2 regions of the Micromonospora sp. NPDC005237 genome follow, and region 1 is predicted to be linked to the other one. Evidence: riboswitches for the same ligand, from Rfam matches in the RefSeq annotation. Region 1 holds a riboswitch; the other holds the start of a gene.

What was found. A riboswitch is a leader RNA that binds a small molecule or an ion and turns the genes downstream of it on or off. The one in region 1 is predicted to bind thiamine pyrophosphate.
Region 2: linked by a shared signal. The riboswitch ahead of thiE (thiamine phosphate synthase) and the one ahead of ABZT87_RS11960 (ECF transporter S component) in region 1 are both predicted to bind thiamine pyrophosphate.

What each region holds. Positions count from the first base shown of each region.
Region 1 is NZ_JBEXHJ010000003.1:664,961-674,081, forward strand. It holds gene ABZT87_RS11920 (Fur family transcriptional regulator) at 1-343, shown strand, start outside; gene ABZT87_RS11925 (hypothetical protein) at 547-1,155, shown strand; gene ABZT87_RS11930 (hypothetical protein) at 1,315-1,482, shown strand; gene ABZT87_RS11935 (acyl-CoA dehydrogenase family protein) at 1,656-3,662, opposite strand; gene ABZT87_RS11940 (DUF6328 family protein) at 3,784-4,287, opposite strand; gene ABZT87_RS11945 (SIS domain-containing protein) at 4,540-5,289, opposite strand; gene ABZT87_RS11950 (AAC(3) family N-acetyltransferase) at 5,286-5,555, opposite strand; gene ABZT87_RS11955 (alpha/beta fold hydrolase) at 5,626-6,456, opposite strand; TPP riboswitch at 6,564-6,668, shown strand; gene ABZT87_RS11960 (ECF transporter S component) at 6,746-7,333, shown strand; gene ABZT87_RS11965 (ABC transporter ATP-binding protein) at 7,483-8,913, shown strand; gene ABZT87_RS11970 (energy-coupling factor transporter transmembrane component T) at 8,910-9,121, shown strand, end outside.
Region 2 is NZ_JBEXHJ010000011.1:46,327-55,447, forward strand. It holds gene ABZT87_RS27325 (ThuA domain-containing protein) at 1-1,301, opposite strand, end outside; TPP riboswitch at 1,592-1,701, shown strand; gene thiE (thiamine phosphate synthase) at 1,696-2,319, shown strand; gene thiO (glycine oxidase ThiO) at 2,316-3,542, shown strand; gene thiS (sulfur carrier protein ThiS) at 3,533-3,733, shown strand; gene ABZT87_RS27345 (thiazole synthase) at 3,730-4,509, shown strand; gene ABZT87_RS27350 (thiamine phosphate synthase) at 4,506-5,255, shown strand; gene thiD (bifunctional hydroxymethylpyrimidine kinase/phosphomethylpyrimidine kinase) at 5,252-6,037, shown strand; gene thiC (phosphomethylpyrimidine synthase ThiC) at 6,055-7,647, shown strand; gene ABZT87_RS27365 (hypothetical protein) at 7,771-9,121, opposite strand, start outside.

The DNA.
Region 1 (9,121 bases):
GCTGCTGGGCGAGATGGAGGGCTTCCACAGCGCCCAGGACCTGCACGCGATGCTCCGGCAGCGCGGTGAGCGGGTCGGCCTCACGACTGTCTACCGCACCCTGCAGGGGCTGGCCGACGCGGGCGAGATCGACGTGATGCGCCCGCCGGGCGGCGAGCACCTCTACCGCCGGTGCAGCGAGGGGCACCACCACCACCTGGTCTGCCGGGCCTGCGGGCGTACGGTCGAGGTGGCCGGCCCCGCGGTGGAGAGCTGGGCCGACCGGGTCGCCGCACAACACGGCTACGCCGACGTCAGCCACACCCTGGAGATCTTCGGCACCTGCCCGGCCTGCGTCCGCTGACCAGCGTGGCCGACCTTCGGTTCAGCCCGGTCCAGCCGGTGGGCGACACCGTCGCGTTCGGGGACCTGCGGCTCGCCTGATCGCCGGTCCCCCAACCGGGCGGCGGTGGCGGGGAGCGGAGCCTGCGGCGCTCCGGGCCGGGGTCACCCCGGCCACCGATCGACGGGTGCCGGGCGGGGACCGTTCGTGGCACGCTGTCCGGCGTGAAGATCTACGCCGATCGGTTTCCGACCGCCGTCCGCCAGTTGCTCACCGACCTGCTCGTCGTCGCCTGGGTGTACGTCGCGATCCGCGCCGCGCTCTGGCTGCACGACCTGGTGCAGAAGCTCGCCGTACCCGGGCAGAAGCTGGAGGGCGCCGGCAGTGGCCTCGCCGACAACCTCGCCGACGCCGGCGGCAAGGTCCGGCGGGTGCCGCTGGTCGGTGACGAGCTGACCGCGCCCTTCCAGCGGGCCGCCGACGCCGCCCGGGGTCTCGCCGACGCCGGCCGCGACCAGCAGCACCTGGTCGACCAGCTCGCCCTCGCCCTCACCGTCGCGGTGCTGATCTTCCCGCTCGGCCTGGTGCTCTTCGGTTGGCTGCCGCTGCGGCTGCGCTGGATGCGCCGGGCCGGATCGGCCGCGAAGCTGGCCGCCGGGCCGGCCGGGCGGGATCTGCTCGCGCTACGCGCGCTGGCCACCCAGCCGCTGGGCCGGCTGACCCGGATCGCGCCGGACGTCGCCGAGGCGTGGCGACGTGGCGACGACGACACCGTCGACGCCCTGGCCGCGCTGGAGCTACGCCAACTCGGCCTGCGCAGCAGAGGCCGCTGAACCTGCGGTACGCCCCTGGCTTGATCCACACCAGATCGCCGATGTGGGTCTGTCCGGGCCGCCGGATGCCCCCACCTCGGCGACCTGGTGTGGATCGACCACCAGCTGCCGTCGCGTGCCACAACCTGCGTGCGGCACGCCGGCCGTTAAGGTCTTCGGGTGTTCTACTTCCTGATCGTCATCGCCGTACTGCTGCTCGGCTACGCCGCCGTCCTGGTCTCCCTCGTCCGCCGGGGCAGGAAGATCCCACCCGCGGCGTACCTCGCCCTGGCCGGGCTCAACGGTCTGATCCTGGCGGGGGTGCTGGCCTGGGCGGTCGCCCGCTGACAGCGCGCCGGGCAGCCAGGCCACGCCGCGGCGGCACGGCACGCGCAAACGCAGCACGGCAAGCGCGGCCGGCACGGCAAGCGCGGCCAACGCGACCAGTCCGGCCGGCGCGAACAGCGGCGAGGGGCGGCCCGGCGGGCGGGCCGCAGGGGGTCAGGCCGCGGGGTCGGAGGTTACGGCTTCGGCGGGATGCGGCGGCGGACGTCCTCGGCGGTGGACGGGCCGGGCGACCAGCGGGCCACCCAGGGCAACTCGTCGGACGGGGTGACGACCCCCTCCTCCAGCCCCGCGTAGCGGCCGGCGAGGATCCGCTTGGCGGCGGCCGTGTCGACGGAGTCGGTGTTGTCCCAGAGTGCCGTGAACAGCGCGTCCACCCGGACCCGGGCCTGCCGGCAGAACAGGTCGGCCAGCTCGACGTTCTCCGGCCGCGTGTCGCGCTCGGCGGACGCCCGGACGCAGACGGCGGACATCGCGAACAACTCCGCGCCGATGTCCACCACGCGCCCGAGGAACGCCTGCTTGCGCTCCAGCTTTCCCTGCCAGCGGGACATCGCGTAGAACGTCGACCGGGCCAGCTTGCGCGACGACCGTTCCACCTGGCGCAGGTGCGCGGCCAGGGGCCCGAACTCGGCGTACGCCGATGGGCTCTGGCCCTTGCCGACCGCGAGGGTGGGCAGCCACCTCGCGTAGAACGCTCCCGCACGGGCGCCGGCGCGGGCCTTGCGGCCGAGCCCCGCCTCCGGGTCGATGATGTCGCCGGCCACCGAGAGGTGGGCGTCGACCGCCTCCCGGGCGATCAGCAGATGCATGATCTCGGTCGAGCCCTCGAAGATCCGGTTGATCCGCAGGTCGCGGAGCACCTGCTCGACGTTGGCCGGGCGTTCGCCGCGGGCGGCCAGCGAGTCGGCCGTCTCGTAGCCACGCCCGCCCCGGATCTGGATCAGCTCGTCGGCGATCTTCCAGGCCATCTCGCTGGCGTACAGCTTGACCAGCGCCGCCTCGATCCGGATGTCGTTGCGGTCGTCGTCGGCGAGCAGGCAGCACAGGTCGAGCATGGTCTCCATGCCGTACGTGGTGGCGGCGATGAAGGAGAGCTTCTGGGCGACCGCCTCGTGCTCGCCCACCGGCCGGCCCCACTGGACGCGGTCGGCGGCCCACCCCCGGGCCACGTTCAACGACCACTTGCCGGCGCCCACGCACATGGCCGGCAGCGAGAGCCGACCGGTGTTCAGCGTGGTCAGGGCGATCTTGAGCCCCTTGCCCTCACCGCCGATGACGTTCTCCGCCGGCACGAACACGTCGTGGAACCGGGTCAGGCTGTTCTCCAGACCGCGCAGGCCGACGAACTCGTTGCGCCGCTCCACGGTGATGCCCGCGCTGTCGCCGTCCACCACGAACGCGGTGATCCCGCCGCGCCGACCCTCGGCGGCGGGCACCCGGGCCATCACCACCAGCAGGGTCGCGACGATGCCGTTGGTGGCCCAGAGCTTGACCCCGTTGAGTCGGTAGCCGGTGCCGTCCTCGGTCGGCTCGGCGGTGGTGGCGAGCCGGGCCGGGTCGGAGCCCACGTCCGGCTCGGTGAGCAGGAACGCGGAGACCTCGCCCGCGGCGAGCCGGGGCAGGAAGCGCTGCTTCTGCTCGGCGGTGCCGAACATCTTCAGCGGCTGCGGCACCCCGATCGACTGGTGGGCCGAGAGCAGCGCGCCGATCGCCGGGCTGACCGAGCCGGCCAGCATCAGCGCCCGGCAGTAGTGCAGGTTGCTCAGCCCGAGGCCGCCGTACTTGCGGTCGATCTTCATGCCGAACGCGCCGAGGTCGGCCAGCCCGTGGAACACGGCGTCCGGAATGGAGGCGTCCCGTTCGATGGCAGCGCCGTCCACCTCGGAGGTGAGGAAGGCGCGGAACCGACCAAGGAACTCCTCGGCGCGGGCCACGTCGTCCGGGTCGGAGCGGGGCCAGGGATCGATCAGGTCGAGCCGGAACCGCCCGAGGAACAGCTCCTTGCCGAAGCTGGGCCGATCCCAGGTGGACTCCCGGGCGGCCTCGGCGACCTGCCGGGCCTCCTTCTCGGAGACCTGCCCCGCCTCCGCCGGCAACGGCCCGGTGCTGCCCGGTGTGACGCTGCCGGCTTCGGAGTCGGGGCCGTCCGGTGCCGGTCGGCCATTCTGCGTCGTGGTCACGGCTGCCCCCTCGAACCTCGGTTGCGGCTGCGTCGACGTGCGCGACTACCGTCACGCTACCCCCGGTTGTTACCCAGGGGTAGCGCTGCGTGCGGATCGTCTGCTCGCTGCTCCGGCGGGGTCAGCGGCCGCTGAGCGTGTCCGGGTCGTCATCGTCGTCGTCGATGTCGTCGTCCCCCCAGTTGCGGCGGGCGAACGGCAGGATCACCCAGAACAGGAGGAACCAGAGCCCGGCCAGCGCGCTGAGCAGGAACGCGATCGGCCGGTCCAGCACGAAGTCGGTGATCAGCAGGACCGCGCTGACCATCGCGATCAGCATGAAGGCGAGGCCGCCGGTGGCCATCCGGTGCGCGAACCGCACCAGCTCCGGCTTGCGCCCCTGACGGAACAGCGCCCGGTGGAACGCCACCGGCGAGATGATCATCGCGGTGGCGGCGGCCGCGGCGAGCAGCGCGACGATGTAGACGTCCCGCTGGAACTCGCTGGTCCGGGTGAACCCGTTGCTGAACGGCAGGGTGAGCAGGAAGGCGAAGAGGATCTGCACGCCGGTCTGGGCGACCCGCAGCTCCTGCAACAGGTCGGCGAAGTTGCGCTGCCAACGCTGCTTCTCGGTCTCCTTGGACACGCGCTACCTCCGGTCAGACGGTACTGCCGGCGGTCCCAGCCGCCGGCAGCAACGCCAATGCCCCACACGGCCGAGCGCGAAACAGGCTCACGACACGTTCCGGCCATCTCCCCGTCGCCCGCCGGTCATCGCCCGGTCGCCGTGCCGTCGCCCGCCCGCCCCAAGCCGAGCCGCCCGCGCCACCCGCCGTGCCGTCGCCCGCCCGCGCCATGCCGACCGCCCGGGTCGCGCCATCGCCCGCGCCGCCGGGGGTCAGGAGCCGCGGCGGATCCGGCCGGCGTATCTGGCCTCCAGGGCCGTGTTGTGCGCGTCGCCGTCCGGGATGTTCGCCGACAGGTAGACCGGGGGCCGCTCCCCCGCTGCCAGCAACCGGGCGACGACCTCCACGGTGATCTGCTGCGCCAGCAGCGCCGCCGTGATCGAGGAGACCGCGCCGACCGCGCCACCGCCGGGCAGCGGCAGGGTCGCGTCGCCGTACGGTGCGCCGTTGTCGAGCACCACGTCGGCGAGGTCGGCCAGCTTGCGCCCGGACGGGTGGCGGGACGTCATCCGGCCGGAGTGCTGCGCCGAGGTGATCGCCACCAGCGGGTGACCATGCTCCTTGACCAGCGTGGCGAACTCGACCATCGCGCCGTTGACCCCGGAGTTCGACGCGAGCACGAAGACGTCGGCAGGGCGTACGGGGGCCAGCTCCCAGAGCCGGTGCGCCACCGCCGGGTCCCGCTCCAGCAGCGGCCCGAGACGATCGGCCGGTTCGCCGCCGAGCAGCACCAGGTCACGCAGCGCGATCCGGTTGGTGGGCACCAGACCACCCGCCCGACCGGCGATCTCCATGGCGAGGGCCTCCGAGTGCCCGGTGCCGAAGGCGTGCACCACCCCGTCGGCGCGTACCGCTTCGGCGATCAGATCGGCGGCCCGCCCGACCGCATCCCGCTGGCTGGCGGCCACCCGGCCGATCGTCTCGGTCACCACGGCCAGGTAGTCCTCGGCGCTCACACTCATGCGTCCTCCGTCGTCCGGTTGCGGGCCATCCACTGCACCGCGAAGTCGACCGCCGCCCGCTGGCGTACCAACCTCCCCGTCCCCGCGCCCAGCGGGCCGCAGCGCACCGCCCCGGTGGCCTCCAGGTCCCGACCCAACGCGCCGAAGTCGCCCGCGTCGAGCCGGGGCGTACACCCAGCAGGCGCAGCTGCGCGGCGAGCGAGCGACGGGTGTCCGGCCCGCCGGCAGGTGCCGTCACGGCGCTCCTCCGCCCGGCGCCGGCCCACCCGGCGCCCGACGGCCCGACGCCCGACGGCCCGACGCTGGTCTGCCCGGCGCGTCTCGGCACGGCACGGCTCAGGCCGTCCCGGCGATCCGGGCCAGGACCGCCTCGGCCAGCGCGGCGGGTGCGGCGTCCGGAATCCAGTGGCTCACCCCGGGCAGCGGTACGAAGCGGTAGTCACCGGTGACATTGGCCTCGCACGCCTCGGCGGCGGTCCGCCCGATGGCGACGTCCCGGTCGCTCCAGACGTAGGTGGTGGGTACCGCGACCGGGCCGACGCCGGCCAGGTCGGCACGGGACATGGCCCGGTACCAGTTCAGGGCGGCGGTGAGCGCACCCGGCTCGCGCATCGGGTCGGCGTAGCGGTCCACCCGGGAGGCGTCACCCACCCCGCCGAGCATCTTGCGCAGCGCCGTCGCGTGCCACGCCAGCAGCACCTTCTCGGCCTTGCCCGGCTTGCGGAACAGCGCGATGTACGACGAGCGCGCCTTCTGCTGGCCGTCGGTGGCGAGAGCGTGCGCCATGGCCGCCGGATGCGGCACGGACACCGCGGTCAACGTACGGACCCGCTCGGGGTGCGCGGCGGCCACCGCCCAGGCCACGATCGCGCCCCAGTCGTGGCCGACCAGGTGGACGGCGTCCACATCGAGCGCGTCGAGCACCGCCACCACGTCGGCGACCAGTTCCGGAATCCGGTACGCGACCACCGCCTCCGGCCGGGCACCCGGCGAGTAGCCCCGCTGGTCCAGCGCGTACGTGCGCAGCCCGGCGGCGTGCAGTGCCGGCACGACGTCGTCCCACTCGCCGCTGTGCTGCGGGAAGCCGTGCAGCAGGAGGACGGGAATGCCGTCGGCCGGGCCGCCGGTGCCTATCTCGAACGTGAGACCTCGCGCGTCGACCTGCATGATCGGCAGCCTACCCAGCCGGCCGAGCGCCGGCCCTGATGCGCGGGCGGCCGAATGCCCTGCTGGGCCGTTACCCCTGGTCGGTGCTAGCGTCACCGAGACAACTTCACATCCGACAGGGGAGCGCACAGCGCTGAGAGTGCGGGCACGCCCGCAGACCCTCGAACCTGATCTGGGTAATGCCAGCGCAGGGAGTTCGGTCGACCTCCAGCCGCGCCGTGAGTCCGGTGCCACCGGGCGCGCGGCGTGCGTCTTCTCCTGGTTCGTTCCACTGAACTGGGAGCACAGCATGGACAACACCACCAGCCGTTGGCGCACCATCGACATCGTGGTCGCCTCGGTGATCGCGGTCGCCTTCGGCGTCATCTTCTGGGCCTGGGGCCTGGTCTGGAGCGCCACCGAGGGCGCGTTCGCCTTCTTCCCGCCCGCGCAGACGCTGATCTACGGCGTCTGGCTGCTGCCGGCCGTCGTCGGCGGCCTGGTCATCCGCAAGCCCGGCGCCGCGCTCTACTGCGAAACGGTGGCCGCGGTCGTCTCCGCGCTGCTGGGCAGCCAGTGGGCCGGCACGGTGATCCCCCAGGGCATCGTGCAGGGCATCGGGGCCGAGCTGGCGTTCGCCGCTTTCCGGTACCGGTCGTACCGGCTGCCGACCGCCGTGCTGGCCGGCGCGCTGACCGGTCTCAGCGCGGCGCTGTTCGACTTCTTCGTCTGGAACGTCGACTACGCGCTGGGCGACTACCGCATCCCGTACGCCCTGCTCACCATCGTCAGCGCCACGATCATCGCTGGCGTGGGCGGCTGGCTGCTCACCCGCGCCCTGGCCAACACCGGCGCGCTGGACCGCTTCCCGGTAGGCCGAAACCGCGCCCTCATCTGAGGGCGCAACTGTCCCGGTGATCAAGAGGTTTGCGTCAACGGAAGCCGGAATTCTGACGCAAACCTCTTGATCACCGGCGGGGAGACGGCGGGAAGACGGCGGGAGGACGGCCGGGAGACGGCCGGGAGACGGCCGGGAGGGGGTGTTGGGTGGGCGGGGTACTGCTGCGGGGGTTCGGGTGGCGGCATGCCGGGCGGCGGGCCTGGGCCGTGCGCGGGGTGGATCTGCGGGTCGAGGCCGGAGAACGGGTGCTGCTGCTCGGGCCCTCCGGGGCCGGTAAGAGCACCCTGCTCACCGCGCTGGCCGGGCTGCTGCCCGAGGATTCCGGTGAGCAGGAGGGCACCGTCGAGATCGACGGGCTCGACCCCCGCAAGGCGCGGGAACGGGTCGGCATCGTCTTCCAGGACCCGCAGACCCAGCTGGTGATGGCGCGCAGCGGCGACGACGTCGCGTTCGGGCTGGAGAACCGGGGCGTGCCGACGGACGAGATCTGGCCCCGGGTCGACGAAGCGCTGCGGCGGGTCGGCTTCCCGTACCCCCGCGACCGCAGCACTGCCGCGCTCTCCGGCGGCGAGCAGCAACGCCTGGCCCTGGCCGGCGCGCTTGCCCTGCGGCCCGGCCTGCTGCTGCTCGACGAGCCGACCGCCAACCTCGACCCGGACGGGGCCGACCTGGTCCGGGGCGCGGTGGCGGGCGCGCTGGACGCCGACACCACACTGATCCTGGTCGAACACCGGGTCGCCGAGGCGCTGCCACTGGTCGACCGGGTGGTCGTCCTGGAGCCTGGCGGCGGGGTCCGCGCGGACGGGACGCCCGAGGCGGTCTTCGCCGCGCACGGCGCTGCCCTCGCCGCCGAGGGCGTCTGGGTGCCCGGTCACCCCATCGCACCCCGCACGGCCACCGCCGCCCCTGGCGACCTGCTGCTCACCGCCGACCGGCTCGGCCTGCCGCCCCGGCTGGGCCCCACCGACCTGGCGGTACGCGCCGGAGAGGCACTCGCCGTACGCGGACCCAACGGCGCCGGCAAGTCCACCCTGGCGCTGCTGCTCGGCGGCCTGCTCAAACCGGGCGCCGGCCGCGTCACCGCCTCGGCCGAGTTGGCCGGCGCCGACCACCGCGCTCCCCCGCACCGCTGGCGAGCGCCCGCGCTGGCCCGACGGATCGGGTCGGTCTTCCAGGACCCGGAGCACCAGTTCGTCACCGGCACCGTCTTCGACGAGCTGGCGCTCGGGCCACGCCGGACGGGTCAACCCGAGGCTGCCGTCCGGGAGACCGCCGCGGGGCTGCTGGACCGGCTGCGGCTGACCCGACTCGCGGCCGCCAACCCGTACACCCTCTCCGGTGGGGAGGCGCGGCGACTGAGCGTGGCGACGGCCCTGGCCACGGCGCCCCGCCTGCTGATCTGCGACGAACCGACCTTCGGGCAGGACCGGCGGACCTGGCGGGAGCTGGTCGACCTCTTCGCCGACCTGCGGGACGCCGGGCACGGCGTGGTCACGGTCACCCACGACCTCGACTTCGTCGCCGCGCTCGCCGATCGCACGGTCACCCTCCAGCGGGCACCGGACGGCGCCCGGTGATCAGCATCGAGCCGATCGCCGCGCCCGGCGCCCCGCTGGCCCGGCGCAACCCGGTGGCGAAGGTGGCCGCCGCGCTGGTCTTCTCGTTCACCCTGCTGGCGACGCTCGACCCGGTGGCGCCGGCGATCGCCATCGCGGTCGAACTGGCCGTCCTGCCGCTGTTCGGCGTCCGCTACCGGATGCTGGCCCGGCGGGCCCTGCCCCTGCT
Region 2 (9,121 bases), on a different contig from region 1:
TTGTCACCGGTGGCCAGGTAGAGGTTGCCGGCGCTGTCGAAGGTCATGCTGCCGCCGGCGTGGCAGCAGGTGTTGCGCTGGGTGTCGACCCGCAGCACCTGCTTCTCGCTCGCCGGGTCGATGGTGTCGCCGGTCACCGTGAACCGGGACAGCAGGTTGCGGGTGACGCCGTCGTTCGGGGCGTAGTAGAGATACACCCACTTGTTGGTGGCGAAGTCCGGGTCGAGCCGGATGCCGATGAGGCCGTCCTCGTTGCCGGTGAAGACGTCCAGGTCGACGGCGGTGACGGTGCTGCCGGTGTCGGGCTTGATGATCTGCACCCGGCCGTCGCGCTCGATGTAGAAGACCCGCCCGTCGGGGGCGATGTCCAGCTCCATCGGGTTGCTTGTGTTGCTGTCCAGCGTGACCTTCTCGAAGCTGGACGTCTTCGAGGCGCCGCAGTCGGCGTCGACCACGCCGGCCGCCGTCTGGATGCCGCCGAGCAGGTGCTTGAGGAACTCGGGCTCGGCGTACGACTCCCGGGTGTGCCCGCCGCCGGTGTACCAGGAGCGGCCACCGTCGAAGTCCTGGCACCACGCGGTCGGGTGGTCGGCGCCCATCGCGCCGGCGCCCGGGGTGTAGCTCTTCTCGTCCAGGCTGGCCAGCACGTGCACGTCCGGCCGGGGGTTGGTCTGGAAGTTGTACCACTCGTCGAACCGGGACCAGTGGTCCGGCAGTTCGGCGGTGGACGGGTGGGCGTGGTCCTCCACCTTGACGGTGGCCTGCTGGTTCTGCGGGTGGTTGGCGAAGTACGCGCCGACCAGGTCGCCGTACCAGGCCCAGCTGTACTCGGTGTCCGAGGCGGCGTGGACGCCGGCGTAACCGCCGCCGGCCCGCACGTAGCGCTCGAAGGCCGCCTGCTGGTCGGCGTCGAGGACGTCACCGGTGGTGGAGAGCCAGATCACGGCCTTGTACTTGGCGAGGTTGGCGTCGTTGAACGCGGCACCGTCCTCAGTGGTGTCCACTGTGAACCCGTTCGCCGCGCCGAGCTGCTGGATGGCGGCGATGCCGGTGGGGATGGAGTCGTGCCGAAAGCCGGCGGTCTTGGAGAAGACCAGGACGGAGTAGGGGTCGGCCGCTGCGGCCTTCGGTGCCTTCGGCACCACCTGGGTGACCGGAGCCGCGGCCTGCGCGTCTCGCGGGGGGACCTGCGCCGCGGCCGGAGCCGCCTGCGCCGGCGACCCGAGCAGGGTCGTCGAGGCGAGCGCTAGGGAGAGCAGGGTAGCGGTGAGTGGTAAACGGGTACGACGAGAACGGGACACGCCGCCTCCAATGTCGCGGTGGACAGGAATCGCGGGGGCCGGCTGCCGAAGACCGTCCCGGATGGAGCCGGCGGGGAGGCCGTGCCAGGGCGTCCCCACCGGCATTTTGTCGAATCGCTGAACAAATTAATTCTGGTGTATCCATGTCGGGCAAGATGCCGGCCGGTAACGGTTCTGCAACGGCGTGCGACATTCCGAACAGGACCGGAGAAAGTACCCCATCGATGGGACCCTGTCCGGCCGGCGGCCGCTCCCTTGGCAGACCGGCGGAACTGTCGTACGGTGACACGCAAGTAACCCACGGGAGCCCGGTGTACCGGGCTGAGAGGGGGGCTGACAGCCCCCGACCGTCGAACCTGATCCGGGTAATGCCGGCGCAGGGAGGAGTGTTGCCGTGCCGTCCCTTGGACGACTGCATCTGATCACCGACACCCGACCCGGGCGTGACCCACTCACCGTGGTCCGGGCCGCCCTCGCGGCGGCCCGCGCCGACCTCGTCGTGCAGGTCCGGGTGGAGGACTCCGCGACCGATCGCGAGGCGTACGACCTGGCCGGCCGGGTGCTGGCGCTCTGCGCGCCGTACGGAGCGACCTGCCTGGTCAACGACCGGCTGCACGTGGCGCTCGCGGTGGGCGCCGCCGGTGGGCACGTCGGGGCCGACGACCTGCCGGTCGCCGCCGCCCGGCACGTGCTCGGCCCGACCGGCGTGCTCGGCGCCACCGCACGCGCGCCGGAGACGGCGGTCGAGGCGGTCACCGCCGGGGCCAGCTACCTGGGCGTCGGCCCGTGCCACGCCACCAGCACCAAGAACGGCCTGCCGGATCCCATCGGGCCTGCGGGCGTCCGCGCCGTCGCCGACGCCGTCGACGTGCCGGTCATCGCGATCGGCGGGGTGACCGCCGACCGGGTGCCGGCGCTGCGGGCCGCCGGGGCGTACGGGGTGGCGGTGGTCGGTGCGCTCTCCGGCGCCGCCGACCCCGCGCGGGCGACCGCCGACCTGCTGCGGGCGCTGGCGTGACGCGCACCGATGTGGCGGTGGTCGGCGCGGGCCCGATCGGACTGGCCATCGCGTGGCGCTGTGCCATCCGGGGGTTGCGCGTCGAGGTGCACGACCCGGCTCCCGGGTCGGGGGCATCGGCCGTCGCCGCCGGCATGCTCTCCCCGGTCGCCGAGGCGTACTTCGGCGAGCGGCGGCTGACCGAGCTGCTGGTGGCGTCCGCCGCCCGCTGGCCCGGGTTCGCCGCCGAGCTGACCGAGGCGAGCGGCACCGAGATCGGCTACCGGACCGAGGGCACCCTGATGGTCGGGCTGACCGGCGACGACCTCGCCGAGGCACGCCGGCTCTGGGCGTACCAACAGGGGTTGGGTCTGCCGGTGACGCCGCTGCGCCCGAGCGAGCTGCGCGACCGCGAACCGGCGCTCGCCCCTCGGGTGCGCGGCGGCGCGCTCGCGCCCACCGACCACCAGGTCGATCCCCGGCTGCTGGTGCCGGCGCTGCGCACGGCCGCGCGGCGGGCCGGCGCGGTGCTCGTGCCGCAGCCGGTCCGGCGGCTGTCCGACGTGGACGCGGGGGTCACCGTGGTCGCCGCCGGCTGCGGGGCCGCCGCGCTCACCGGCATGCCCGTGCGGCCGGTGAAGGGCCAGATCCTCCGGCTGCGCGCGCCCGGCGGCGTCGCGCCGGGCTTCCGGCACGTGATCCGGGGGTACGCCGACGGCGAGCACGTCTACCTGGTGCCCCGGGCCGACGGCGAGGTGGTCCTCGGCGCGACGGTCGAGGAGCGCGCGGACGCCAGCGTCACCGCCGGCGCGGTGCTGCGGCTGCTGCGCGCCGGTGTCGACCTGTTGCCCGAGCTGACCGAGTACGACCTGGTCGAGGCGGTCGCCGGCCTGCGGCCCGCAACGCCGGACAACGCGCCGATCCTCGGGCCGCTGCCCGGCCGGCCGGACGTCCTGGCCGCCACCGGGCACCACCGGCACGGCATCGTGCTCACCCCGATCACCGCCGAGAAGATCGCCGACCTGGTGACCACCGGCGTGCCCGACCCGCTGCTCGCGCCCTTCGGCGCGGACCGGTTCGCCGTCGCGTCGTCGACCGGGACCGGCGACGCGGCACGGCTCGGCGCGGGCGACGTGAGCGGACGCCGGTTCGCCGTCGCCTCTCCGGCCGGCGACGCGGCACGGCCCGGAGCGGGCGACGTGAGCGGACCTGGACGGACGACCGAGGAGGACCTGTGGAGTTGACGGTGAACGGGGCCGGGCGCAGCGTCCCCGGCGGCGCGTCGGTGGCCGATCTGGTCCGCGACGTCGCCCCGCACCAGCGTGGCGTCGCGGTCGCGGTCAACGGCGAGGTGGTGCCCCGGGCCGGCTGGCCGGGCACGGTGCTGCGCGACGGTGACCGCGTCGAGGTGCTGACCGCCGCGCAGGGCGGGTGAGCGGCGTGTCCTTCGAACTGGGTGGGGTCACGTTCTGCTCGCGGTTGATCCTCGGCACCGGCGGCGCCGCGAACCTGCACGTGCTGGAACAGGCGATCCGGGCGTCCGGTACGGAGCTGGTCACGCTGGCGCTGCGCCGGGTGGGCACCGCCCCGGGCACCGCCGGAGGGCTGCTGGACCTGCTGGACCGGTGCGGCGTACGGCTGCTGCCGAACACCGCCGGCTGCCACACCGCCACCGAGGCGGTGAAGGTGGCCCGGCTGGCGCGCGACGCGTTCGACACCGACTGGGTCAAGTTGGAGGTGATCGGCGACGAGCGGACGCTGCTGCCCGACGGCGTGGAACTGCTCCGCGCCGCCGAGGAGCTGGTCGCCGACGGCTTCACGGTGCTGCCGTACACGAGTGACGACCCGGTGCTGGCCCGCCGCCTCGCCGACGTGGGCTGTGCCGCGGTGATGCCCGCTGGGGCGCCGATCGGCTCCGGGCTCGGCATCGGCAACCCGCACCACATCCGGCTGATCCGGCAGAGCGTGGACGTCCCCGTGATCCTGGACGCCGGCATCGGCACGGCGTCCGACGCGGCCCTGGCGATGGAGCTGGGCTGCGACGCGGTCCTGCTGGCCAGCGCGGTGACCCGGGCCGCCGACCCGGTGGCGATGGCCACGGCGATGCGGTACGCCGTCGAGGCGGGCCGACTGGCCGCCGGTGCGGGACGGATCGCCCGCCGCTTCCACGCCCTGCCGTCCACTCCCGACGAGGGAAGACCAGACCTGTGACGGGGTTGGTGCCGTCGGGGGTTGTCCTGTTGACCGATCGGCTGGTCGCCAGGGGCGGTCTTGAACGGGTCGTCGCGGGAGCGGTCGCCGGGGGAGTGCGATGGGTCGTGCTGCGGGAGAAGGACCTGCCCCGCGCCGAGCGCGCCGCCCTCGCGGTCGACCTGCGCGCGATCCTCGCCGACGTCGACGGGACCCTCATCGTGGCCGGCCCCGAACCGCTCGGCGGCGACGCCGTCCACCTGCCCGCCGCCGGCCCGTACCCGCCGCCGCCCCACCAACTGGTCGGCCGCTCCTGCCACAGCGTGGCCGAGCTGAACCGCCTCACCACCGAGCACTACGCCACGGTCTCCCCAGTCTGGCCAACAAAATCCAAGCCCGGCTACGGCCCACCCCTGAACGTCGCGGGACTGGGCAGCCTGGTGCGCGCAAGCCCGGCGCCTCTGCTGGCTCTGGGCGGGGTTGAAACCCCGGAACAGGTAACCGCGTGCGTCGACGCCGGAGCCGCCGGAGTGGCCGTGCTGGGCGCACTCATGCGAGCCGAAGACCCAGAAGAAACAGCCGCCACCCTGAGCAGCGCCTTCGTCAAGGCGGTCACCCAAAAGCTCGTAAAAAGCCGGCACGGGCGCACGGAGGCCCCCCGGTCAGGGCTGCGGCCGACCGTGCCCACGCAGGGATCAAGCCTGACCGCCCGGAGTGGGCACGGTCGGCCGCAGCCCCAAAGCGCAACCACAGAGGAAAGCCAGTGACCCCACAAACCATCCTCACCATCGCCGGCTCCGACTCCGGCGGCGGCGCCGGCATCCAGGCCGACCTCAAGGTCTTCGCGGCGCTCGGGGCGTACGGCACCAGCGTCCTCACGGCGGTCACCGCGCAGAACACCCGCGGTGTCGACGCCGTCCTGCCGCTGCCGCCGCGCACGGTCACCGAGCAGCTGGACAGCGTCCTCGCCGACTTCACCGTCGGCGCGGTCAAGACGGGAATGCTCGGCACACCCGCAGTCGCCGACGCGGTGGCCCAGGCTGCCCAGGACGGCCGGCTGCCCCAACTCGTCGTCGATCCGGTGCTGGTCGCCACGAGCGGCCACCGGCTCGGCGTGGTGGGTGCGGTGGAGCGGCTGCTTCCGTACGCCCGGGTGGCGACGCCGAACTGCGCGGAGGCCGCGGCCATCACCGGACGCGCGGTGGACGACCTGGCCGGGATGGTCGTCGCCGCGGAGGCCCTCGCCGCTGGCGGCCCGGAGCACGTGGTGGTCACCGGCGGTGACCTGGGTGGAGACGAAGCGGTCGACGTGCTGCACGGGGGCGGCGTCACGACCCTGCTGCGCGGGCCACGGGTGGACACCCGGCACACCCACGGCACCGGGTGCTCGTTCTCGGCGGCGATCGCCGTGCGGCTCGCGCTGGGCGATCCGGTGCCGGCGGCGGTGGGGGCCGCCAAGGAGTACGTGCTCCGCGCGCTGACCGGCGCGCGGGGCTGGGAGCTGGGCGCGGGGCGCGGGCCGCTGGATCACTTCGGCTGGTCCGCCTGATCACCAGGGAGGTTGTCATGCAGGCACGAGGCAAGGTGTACGTCGAGGGGTCACGGCCGGATGTGCGGGTGCCGTTCGCCGAGGTGGCGCTGACCGGCGACCATCCGCCGGTGCGGCTCTACGACACGTCCGGCCCGGGATCGGACCCGTCGGTGGGGTTGCCCGCGTTGCGGGGCCCGTGGATCGCCGAGCGGGGTGACGTGGCGCCGGTACGAGGCGCCGGTACGCCGCTCGCCGGTGTGGACGGACGACGTCCGACGCAGCTCGCGTACGCGCGGGCCGGCGTGGTGACGCCGGAGATGGAGTTCGTGGCGATCCGGGAGAACGTCGACCCGGAACTCGTGCGGGCCGAGATCGCCGCCGGCCGGGCGGTGCTGCCGCTCAACGTCAACCACCCGGAGTGCGAGCCGGCGATCATCGGCAAGGCGTTCCTGGTCAAGGTGAACGCCAACATCGGCACGTCGGCGGTCAGCTCGTCGGTCGCCGAGGAGGTGGAGAAGCTGACCTGGGCCACCCGCTGGGGCGCCGACACCGTGATGGACCTGTCCACCGGCAAGCGGATCCACGAGACCCGGGAGGCGATCGTGCGGAACTCGCCGGTGCCGATCGGCACGGTGCCGATCTACCAGGCCCTGGAGAAGGTCGGCGGCGACCCGGTCAAGCTGAGCTGGGAGGTCTTCCGGGAAACCGTGATCGAGCAGGCCGAGCAGGGCGTCGACTACATGACTGTGCACGCCGGGGTGCTGCTGCCGTACGTGCCGCTGGCCGTGGACCGGGTCACCGGCATCGTCTCCCGGGGCGGCTCGATCATGGCGGCGTGGTGCCTGGCCCACCACGAGGAGAACTTCCTCTACACCAACTTCGCCGAGCTGTGCGCGATCCTCGCGCGCTACGACGTGACGTTCTCCCTCGGCGACGGGCTGCGGCCCGGCTCGATCGCCGACGCCAACGACGAGGCGCAGTTCGCCGAGCTGCGCACCCTCGGCGAGTTGACGACGCTCGCCTGGGAGCACGACGTGCAGGTGATGATCGAGGGCCCCGGCCACGTGCCCATGCACAAGATCAAGGAGAACGTGGATCTCCAGCAGGAGTGGTGCCACGAGGCGCCCTTCTACACGCTCGGCCCGCTGACCACCGACATCGCGCCCGCGTACGACCACATCACCTCGGCCATCGGCGCCGCGATGATCGGCATGTTCGGCACCGCCATGCTCTGCTACGTGACCCCGAAGGAGCACCTCGGCCTGCCGGACCGCGACGACGTCAAGGCGGGCGTGATCGCGTACAAGATCGCGGCCCACGCGGCGGACCTGGCCAAGGGGCACCCGGGCGCGCAGGCGTGGGACGACGCGCTGTCCAAGGCGCGGTTCGAGTTCCGCTGGGAGGACCAGTTCAACCTCTCGCTGGACCCGGAGACGGCGCGGTCGTACCACGACGCGACGCTGCCCGCCGAGCCGGCGAAGACGGCGCACTTCTGCTCGATGTGCGGCCCGAAGTTCTGCTCGATGAAGATCACGCAAGAGCTCAAGGAGTACGCGGCCCGCGGCATGAAGGACAAGTCGGCGGAGTTCGTCTCCGGCGGCGGGAAGGTCTATCTGCCGCTCGCCTGACCGGTCCGGCATGGTCGACTCGGGTTCACTGAAGTCGGGGTGTCCCGGCGCGGTGGACAGCCCGGATTCAGGGAACCCGAGTCGATCAGACGGGGTCGGCGTCCCGAACGGACGTCAGGCGGGTCAGTCGCGGTGGTGACGGCCGGTGGAGCGCAGCGAGCGACGACCGTTCTCCTGCTCCGGCTCGTTGTCCGCGACCGGCTTGCCGAGCCCGGCGACCCAGTCGACGAACTCCTCGTCCTGCGTGGCCAGCGGCTCCGCCGCATCCGCCGCGGGCCGCTTCTCCTCGTCGGCCCGGGCCCGGTTGCGTCGGAACAGGCCACCGAGCCGTCCCCGCCGGGAGGGCTGCTCCGCGTCGTCCGTGGACGCCGGTGCGGCCCGCCGAGCATCGCTGTCCGGCCCGCCACTGTCGGCGGTGCCGGACGCGCGGCCCTGCTCGGGTATGCCCGGACCGGCCGACGGCGGCACGACCGGTCCCGCCGAGGCGGGCGCACCGGTAGCCTCGCCGACCCGGCCGCGCCTGCCGATGGCCCGGTCCGTCGCGTTGCTGGCCCGGTCGGTCATGCTGCTGGCCGGGTCGGTCGTGCTGTTGGCCTGGCCCGTCGTGCTGGCGGCGCGGCCTCTCGACCAGCCCCCGTCGAGCGTGGCGGCGGTCGGGCTGTCCTGGTTCGGCGTGCTGGCGGTCGGATCTGTCGGGCTGCCCTGGTCTGGTGTGCTGGCGGTCCGATCCGACGCGGCGGCGCGTCGAGTGGTGTTGAAGGCGTCCCAGGTGCTGGCGCGGCTCAGGTCCGGCAGCGGCGCCCGGTGCCGGAAGCGGGGCGTCCAGTCGGTCGACTCCTCCGCCGGGACGGGAGCATCCGAACCGGACGGTTCGGGGTCGGCCGCCCCCGTCGCCGATCCGGTGGTCCACGCCGAGGTGACCGGCCAGGCCGGTGCCGTCGGGGCCCACCCGGCGGTCCCCGGGCCGTCGGCGGTCGCCTCACCGAACAACGAAGCGCCGCCGTCGCTCTCGGCCGCGGATCGTTCGGCGCGGCCCGTCCCGGACCCCTCGACGGGTGCGGGATCCCCAACCGGGGTAGTGGTGACCGCCGGCTCGGTGCTGGCGGCCCCGTCGCGCCGGCTCTCTCCACCGGTCCCGACGGTCTGCTCCTGCGGATCCTTTCCGCCGGTCTGATTCGCCTGGCCGGGCTCGGTGTCCTGGCCGGGCTCGGTGTGCCGGTCGGGCAGGGGAGCGTCCTGGCCGGGCAGGGGAGCGTCCTGGTCGACGGGTCCGGCGGAGTCGGTGCCGGTCAGGTCGGTGGCCTTGCCGGACCGGGCCGGCCGCCTGGTGCGCCCAGCGGTCGATCCGGCGGCTGCCGCCGTGTGCTCGGCGGTCGTGCCCGGAGTGACGTCGGCGGGGGTGGACTTCGGCTTGCGCGTACGGCGCGGCTTGGGTGCGGGCGCGTCGGCCGCGCCCTCGCCCTCGCTGCTCGCG